2 regions of the Brevundimonas sp. S1H14 genome follow, and region 2 is predicted to be linked to the other one. Evidence: predicted binding sites of a transcription regulator. Region 2 holds the regulator's gene; the other holds the start of a gene.

The links. The regulator LexA, encoded in region 2, represses DNA repair genes until DNA is damaged. The targets are predictions, from matches to a motif close to ATGTTCNCNANNTGTTCT.
Region 1: dinB (DNA polymerase IV) is a predicted target of LexA. The motif match lies at 1,606-1,623, and genes of this name have one in related genera.

The regions. Positions count from the first base shown of each region.
Region 1 covers NZ_CP136679.1:896,780-900,973, forward strand. The annotation lists gene RSD66_RS04340 (AsmA family protein) at 1-653, opposite strand, end outside; gene RSD66_RS04345 (glutathione S-transferase) at 770-1,330, opposite strand; gene dinB (DNA polymerase IV) at 1,644-2,732, shown strand; gene RSD66_RS04355 (alpha-ketoglutarate-dependent dioxygenase AlkB) at 2,738-3,307, shown strand; gene RSD66_RS04360 (hypothetical protein) at 3,277-3,522, opposite strand; gene RSD66_RS04365 (hypothetical protein) at 3,632-3,922, shown strand; gene RSD66_RS04370 (hypothetical protein) at 3,919-4,194, opposite strand, start outside.
Region 2 covers NZ_CP136679.1:2,071,925-2,076,118, forward strand. The annotation lists gene RSD66_RS10090 (prolyl oligopeptidase family serine peptidase) at 1-1,433, shown strand, start outside; gene lexA (transcriptional repressor LexA) at 1,588-2,292, shown strand; gene RSD66_RS10100 (ComEC/Rec2 family competence protein) at 2,475-4,088, opposite strand; gene RSD66_RS10105 (DUF4131 domain-containing protein) at 4,073-4,194, opposite strand, start outside.

The sequences.
Region 1 (4,194 bases), 1.2 Mb from region 2:
GTGACTACGGCGTCGAGCGTCATGCCGCGTCGCTGCTCGTTCAACGTCAGCCGCCCGTCGTGAATGACCAGGCGCTGTATGACGGGCAGCCTGGCGCCCCGCCCGTCATCGGGTCGGTCTGGCTCCAGGTCCCAGCTGCGCCGGCCCTGGCTGTCGACGACCAGGTGGACCCGCGGGCGGGTGAGGGTTAGCGAAGCCACTTCGATCTGCCCCAGAAACAGCCGTCGCAATCGTATCGAGACGTCGAGCCGTTCGATCTCGGCGGTATTGCGCCCGGACGCCCATGTGGGCCCGCCGACGCTGAGACCGCGCACCGTCGCCGAGGGCGTCCAACTGAACAGCCTGACATCCAGGTCCCCTTTCAGAGCCACCTCCCGGCCGGTCGAGGCGGAGGCGACGCGACCGATAGGGCCGCGCACCCAGTTCCAGTCGAACAGAATGAGGAACAGGAGAAAGGCGGCGACGAGGGCGAAGGTGATCGCCGCCGCGATGGCCTCCGGCCGGCCGGGACGACGAACGGCGAGCCATACGGGGTCCCGAGCGACCACATAGGCGCAAACGGCGTCGCGGCTGTCGTCTGCGCGCCGCAGGGCCGCTTCCGCTCTCTGGCGCAAGCTGTCGATCGCCGATTTCGCTCCAGGCCTGTCGATCAAGATCGCCTCCGGTGAGGTTGATCAACGCCTCAACCGGCAAAGGGCGCCACGCCCGGGTCGGCCTGCGCGGGTTCAGGCGTTCACCGGCTTTCGCGAGGCTCTCGCGTTCGAGCGCCTCAGACGTTCAGAACTCTACGCAGGGATCGCTCGATGTCGCCGCCGCAATAGGCGTCGCCGTATTCGCGGCGCGACCGTTCCGCCAAGCGGGCCAGGGCTGGCGTCCTTGAAAGGCGCCGTGCAAGGCCCGCGGTCATGGGGGCGGTTTCTTCAAGCATTAGTTCGATCGGGCGGAAGCGCTCGGTCAGGGCGGACCAGAGGGTCGCGGTGACGATGTCGGCCAAGCCCGGTCTTTCTCCACCCAGCAAGAAACCGGAATGCGCCGTCAGGCCATGGCGTCGGCCCAGGTCCTCCCACAACGCCATCCATTTTTCCAGGCGGGGCGCGAAGCCCGACCAGCGCGCCTCGGTCCACATCTGTCGGCCGCCGTCCAGAGTGATCTCATCGATGACGTCGTTGGCGTCATTGACCACCTTCATCGTCAAGGCGCGCAGCACTGGCGTGGAAGGCAGCAGTTCAAGCGTCTCTCCCAGATACAGAAGGATCGCGGGCATCTGGGAGATCGCCGCTCCGGAAACGTGATCGACCAGCACGGGCGGCCCCATGAAAGGCACGGGCATCTCCCCTGGCGGCTCCTGCATGAGCGCGCTGATCGCCGCTTCGTTCGTCTCCGACCAGGTCCTGCCGGCATGGGCGAGAATGGCGCGAACGAATTGGCCCCGGAAGGGAACCGGCCAATAAAAGAGGGTGAAGTCCGTCATGGAGCTCTCCAGCGCTTGGCTGATCGCGAACGCCAGCGGGGTTGGGGCAAGCGAATTTGCAGAACAGGTCCGAAGCTTTCGCGTTCCGCTTCCGATACGACGTATTCAGGCGGGGGCGTCGTGCGAGCAGAAGAATGTTCTCATTTTGTTCGAGTCTTGCTAGGCGTTGCCCATGGACGTCGCTGCCCCTCGCAAGATCATCCACGTAGACATGGACGCCTTCTTCGCTTCGGTGGAGCAGAGAGATGATCCTGCCCTGCGCGGTCGTCCCGTCGCGGTAGGCCACGCCGTCTCACGCGGGGTGGTCGCCGCCGCCAGCTATGAGGCGCGCCGCTTCGGAGTGCGTTCGGCCATGCCGTCGAGCGCGGCCCTGCGCAATTGCCCTGAACTGATCTTCATGCCGCCGCGCTTTGAGGTCTATCGAGCCGTTTCGGCGCAGATCCACGCCATCTTCGCCGACTATACGCACCTGATAGAGCCTCTATCCCTTGATGAGGCCTATCTTGATGTGACCGCCAATGTTCGGGGGCTGCCGACGGCTTCTGCGACGGCCGAAGAGATCCGGGCGCGCATCCTGGAGGAGACCGGCCTGACGGCTTCGGCCGGCGTGTCCTACAACAAGTTCCTGGCCAAGCTGGCCTCGGACCAGCGCAAGCCCGACGGCCAGTTCGTCATCGCGCCGGGGCGGGGAGAAGCCTTCGTGGAGGCCCTGCCGGTCAAGCGTTTCCACGGCGTCGGGCCGGTGACGGCTGAGAAGATGAACCGCCTGGGCATCGAGACGGGCGCGGACCTCAAGCGCCAGTCCCTGGCCTTCCTGCAGCATCACTTCGGCAAGTCCGGCGCCTGGTACCATGGCGTGGTCCGGGGAGAGGATCATCGCCCGGTCATTCCGGATCGCGAGCGCAAGTCGAGCGGCTCGGAGACCACCTTCGCCAGCGACCTGGTCGATCCGGCGGCGATCGAAGCCGGGCTGGACGAGATGACGGACGATGTCTGGGCTTGGTGCGAAAATGTCCGATCGCTGGGCCGGACCGTGACGGTGAAGGTCAAATGGGCGAACTTCCAACAGTCGACCCGCAGTCGGTCCTTCAAAGAGCCGGTCGCCTCGAAGGCGCGGTTGCGTGAGATCGCCCGCCTGTTGGTGCGATCCCTTTATCCGCCGACCAGGGGCGTGCGGCTTGTCGGCGTGACCCTGTCCAATCTGGAGAAGGCTTCGCCCGGAACCCCGTCAAGGGCGCAGCCCGACGAACTGGCGCTGTGACGGCCATGCTCCAGGCCGATCTGTTCGGCTACGTCCCGCGGCCGACCGCGCCACCGGGCTTCGACTATTGGCCGGACGTCCTCACGGCGGCCGAGCAGGCGACGGTGGTCGCTTACCTGCAGAAGCTGAGCTTCAGGCCCTATGAGCACATGGGCTATCAGGGCTTCAGACGGATCGCCGCTTTCGGACGCCGCTACGATCTTGAGCGACGTCGACTGGAGACGACCGAACCCTGGCCGGATTTCCTTAGAGCGCTGCTGGATCGCCTGACCGGCCCGCTTAATCTTGATGAGGGGGCGTTCGTGCAGGCCCTCGTCAATGAATATGCGCCCGGCGCCGGGATCGGCTGGCACCGCGACCGTTCCGTTTATGGGGAGATCCTGGGCGTCTCCTTCCTTGCGCCCTGCGTCATGCGCCTTCGTCGCAAGGCGGCGTCGACGTGGCGTCGCGCCGGAGCGGCGCTGGAGCCGGGCTCTGTCTATCGCTTTTCCGACGAGGCGCGGAGCGAATGGGAGCATTCGATCTCGCCGATGACGGCGCTGCGCTACTCCGTCACCTTCAGGACCATGGCCTGACACGCCGGCGCCGAAGTCGCCCGGCCCTCCAGCGCAGCTGCGCCGTCGCCGCCGGTTGACCGTTTGGGGCTGCGATCGGCCGGATTGTTGTTCGCCAGAGAGACTTGGTCAGCTCCGCGCCTGCGGGCCTTGCGGGCGGCTTCGACGTCATCGCCGTTCAGGTCGGGCGTTTCGTCAGAGTCGCGGATCGGGTCGTCCGGCGGGATATTGGTCATAGCGATCTCGTTTTCATTGCTCATAATCAGGGGGGGCGGACGCCGATCGCGTTCCTACGGCCGCTTCACAAAAGAGTTGAAGACATGGCGAGCGGCGCGAGGCGTCTCTATGCCCGTTTCAAACCGGGCGGCCGGTGATAGTCTGCGCCGCATGGATGAAGACGACGACATTGATCCTTCCGACGACCCGATCTATCGGGCGGGCGTTCTGATGGGCCGCAACCAGACCCTGACCGACGTCATGGAGCGTCTGTTCTCGCCGGACGCGGTGTCGGCCGAAAAAACCGTCCGCGCCCTTCACGCCTGGGTTCAGCAGACCATGGACGAAGTGAGGGCCGAGATGCAGCTCGTGTTTGCGGATTTCGAGGCCGAGGACGAAGAAGACGACGCTGAGGATTAGAACTTGGCGAGCGCCTTCTCCAGGCGATCCTCAAGCTTCTCCCGCTGCGCTTCATAGGCCGTCCGTTCCTCGTCGCGGCGCGCTCTGAGGGCTTGGAGTTCCTCATCCAGTCGCCGCGCGGCTTGCCCGTGCATGGTGTCGAGGTCATTCAGGGCGAGCTGGGCGTCTTCCACCCGTTTCCGATCGGCGGCGCTGGGCTGTTTGGCCTTTTCCGCCGCGCCCGTATTCGGGGAGCCCGCCGGCAGCTTCACGTCAAGCCTTCGCTCCACCAC
Region 2 (4,194 bases):
GCGCGCGCCAACTGACTCACGGCGACTTCAACCACGGCGGCGGCCTGTCCTGGTCGGCTGATTCCCGCATCCTCTATCTCAGCGCCAACCGTCGACCCGACTGGCAGCGCGAAGCCGCCGACAGCGAAGTCTTCGCCCTGGACGTGCAGACCGGCGGCCTGACAGCCCTGACCAGCCGCGCCGGGCCGGACAACTCGCCCGTCGCCTCACCCGACGGACGCCGCATCGCCTATCTCGGCTATGACGACCAGCGGATGGGCTATCATAACACCCGCCTCTATGTGATGGACGCCGACGGCTCGAACAGCCGCGTGCTGACGCCGAACCTGGACCGCTCGGTCAAATCGCCCGTGTGGAGCCGCGACGGCCGCTCGGTCTATGTCGCCTATGACGATCAGGGGCGCACCAAGGTCGCCCGCGTCTCGCTGGACGGCGCCGTCACCACCCTGATCGAAGACCTGACGGGCGACGATTTCGGTCGTCCCTACACCGGCGGCGATTTCACCGTGGCCGACGACGGCGCCATCGCCTTTACGCGCGGCACGCCGATGCGTCCGGCCGATGTCCACCTCCTGAAGGGCGGCCGCAGCACTCAGCTGACCCGCCTGAACGCGGACTTCCTCAGCGCCCGCCGCCTGGGCGAGGTGCGCCGCATTCAGGTCGCCTCGTCTCACGACCAGCGCGCGGTCGAAAGCTGGCTGACCCTGCCGGCCGACTACGTCGAGGGCCAGAGCTATCCGCTGGTGCTGGAAATCCACGGCGGCCCGTTCGCCGCCTATGGCCCGCACTTCGCCACCGACAACCAGCTGTTCGCAGCTGCGGGCTACGCCGTTCTTTCGGTCAACCCGCGCGGCTCGACCTCCTATGGGGACGAGTTCGCCAACCTGATCCACCACAACTATCCGTCGAACGACTATGACGACCTGATCAGCAGCGTCGACGCCGTCATCGCTCAAGGCGTCGCCGATCCCCACCGCCTGTTCGTCACCGGCGGCTCGGGCGGCGGCGTGCTGACCAGTTGGATCGTCGGCAAGACCGACCGCTTCAAGGCCGCCGTGGTCCAGAAGCCCGTCATCGACTGGGCCAGCTTCGTGCTGACGGCCGACAACCCGGCCTTCTTCGCCCGCTACTGGTTCGGTGAATATCCGTGGGAGAACCCGGAGGCCTACTGGCGCCGGTCGCCGCTGTCGCTGGTCGGCAACGTCAAGACCCCGACCATGGTCGTCGTCGGCGACGAGGACTACCGCACCCCGGTCAGCGAGTCGGAGCAGTACTACACCGCCCTGCAACTGCGCGGCGTGCCCACGGCCCTGGTGAAGATCCCCGGCGTCGGCCACAGCCTGGCCGTCCGTCCGTCCCAGAACGCCGCGCGCATGAACGCCATGATCGAATGGTTCGAGCGCTATAAGGACGGCGCCCCGACCGCTCGCTAACGTCAGCACAGCACGGACCGAAACCCGCGCCCGCCGTCGAACGGCAGGCGCGGGTTTTTGCTTTGAGAGCCTTAAGCGTGGCGTTAGTTGACTTTTAACCAGAACACTTACAGAACATCACCAACGGTTCACGCCTTGTTCTGGATTCGCCGCCATGCTCACGAAGAAACAGCACGAACTCCTGATGTTCATTCATGAGCGCATTCGGGAAACGGGCGTGTCGCCCTCCTTCGACGAGATGAAGGAGGCGCTGGACCTGGCGTCCAAGTCGGGCATCCACCGCCTGATCACGGCGCTTGAGGAACGCGGCTTCATCCGCCGTCTGGCCCACCGCGCTCGCGCGCTGGAAGTCGTGAAGCTGCCGGAACAGGCGACGACCGCCGCCCCCTCAAAAGGCCGCGCCCCGTTTAAGCCCGACGTCATCCAGGGCGGCGGCCTGGGCCCGCGACCGGCCGTCGCCGAGGCCGCCAACGATGTCCGCGACCTGCCCCTGTTGGGCAAGATCGCCGCTGGCACCCCCATCGCCGCCATCCAGCACGAACGCGAGCGCCTGCCGGTCCCTGAGGCCATGCTGGGCGCGGGCGAGCATTATCTGCTCGAGATCGAAGGCGATTCCATGATCGAGGCCGGCATCCTCGACGGCGACACCGTCATTATCAAACGCGTCGAAAACGCCTCCTCCGGCGAGATCGTGGTCGCCTTGGTCGAGGGTGAGGAAGCCACGCTGAAACGCCTGCGCAAGAAGGGCCAATCCATCGCGCTGGAACCCGCCAACAGCGCCTATGAGACCCGCATCTTCGGCCCCGATCAGGTCGAGGTTCAGGGCAAGCTGGTCGGCCTGCTGCGCCGATATCACTGAGGACGGGGCAGAGGCCCCACGCGCGCCTTCTTTCCGCTCATCCCGGCCCGCTCATCCCGGCGGACGCCGGGACCCAGTGCTTTGGCCGCAAGCGGGGCCGTTTGATTGTCCGCCGGCCTCCCCTGGCCAGCGACAGCACATATGGCTCTTACTGGATCTCGGCGTCCGCCGGGATGAGCGGGTTAAGAGGGAGGCCCGTTCCACGGTCGCCGTCCCCGCACCTCAGCCGCCCACAAGGCGCGCCATCCGCCTGCCTCTTCCCGCCACAGCTCCACCGAACCGCCGCGCGCGTAGTCGGCGCCGTCCAACACCAACCGCCCTTCGCATGACGAAGGCAGGGTTGCGATCACGGCGCGCACGCTGACAACCTGCGCGCTACGGCACATCTGATCCAACTGCTCGGCCGTCGGCGCCGCCTTGCCCCACCACAGCGCCAGCGGCCCCGTTTCGCCGTCCCGCGCACAGAATGAACGCTTGCAGGTCCAGCCCTCGGGCGACCGCGCGACCGGCTCCAGCCCTCGTCTCCGGGACCACAGATCGATGGCGAACCTGCGAACCGCAGGCCGCACCACAACCGCCTCGCTTTCCAGCCGATAGGCCGCATTCGCTCCACCATCGCCGATCCAGATATCCGGCGGCGCCGCGCGCGGCCAGATCAGCACAGCGGCCGCAAAAGGCAGCCCCAGCAACCGCCACCATCCGCGCCACAGGCACATGAACAATATGCCCAGAAAGGCGACCGGCAGGGCCGCCGCAGGGGCGCTGGGAATCGCCTTCACTGCGCCGGGCAGATTGGCCGCCCAGTGTCCGATCGCCAGCATGGCGTCCACCGACTGACCCGCCACCCACAGGAAGGGCGCGCCCAGCCCCAGCGGCTCCAGCGCCGCGCCTAGCGCCAAGGCAGGCATCATGACGAAATCCGCCAGCGGCGCTGTCGCCATATTGGCGAGCAGCCCATAGACGGCCGTGCGATTGAAATGCTGCATGGCGAACGGCCCGGTCGCCATCCCCGCCACCAGGCTGGCGGCGCAGGCAGCCATCAGCCAGCTTGCAAACCTTTGAACGGCGGCGATCGGCCAGGGAACGGACAGTTCGCGGATGCGACGCGGCCAGACCTCGACCAGGGCGACCAGAGCCGCCGTCGCCGCGAACGACATCTGGAACCCCGGCGTCACGACGGCCTCGGGCCGTAGCAACAGGACGACAAAGGCCGCTGCCGACAGCGCCCGCATGGTCACGGCCTGCCGATCCGTCAGTATCGCCAGAAAGGCGATCGACGCCGTAATCGCGGCGCGTTCGGCCGGCGGCGGCGCGCCCGAGATGACCAGATAGGTCCCGACCGCGATCAACCCCGCAATCGCCGCCGCCTTCTTGCCCGACACACGCAACGCCAGCCACGGCCACGCCGCAACCAGAAGGCGGGCCGCAAAGAAGACAAAGCCGCCCACGACCGCCATATGCAGACCCGAGATCGACAGGATATGCGCCAGCCCGGAATCCCGCATGGCGTCCAGATCCGGATCCTGAATCCATGTCTCGTGACCGGTCGTCATGGCCGCCGCCACCCCGCCGGTCCGCTCGCCCAGACGCGCCACGATCCTTTCAGCCAGGGCATAGCGAGCCGCATTGACCTTCATCGTCGCCCTGACCCGCCACGGCGGCGGGGCGAGAGCCGCCGGACGCGTCGGGCCCAGGGCGAACAGGGTCCCGCCCATCCCCTTGAAATAGGCGTTGCGGCCGAAATCGTAGGCTCCGGGACTGGCGGGCGGCGGCGGCGGGTTCAGGATGCCGAACACCCGGATCGGCGCGCCGGGCGGCGGGGCGCCCCCTTCACCGTCACGCGCAGCCGCTCGGGCGTCTGCTCAGGCGCCAGACCCCGCACGCGCACAGGCGCCACCACCA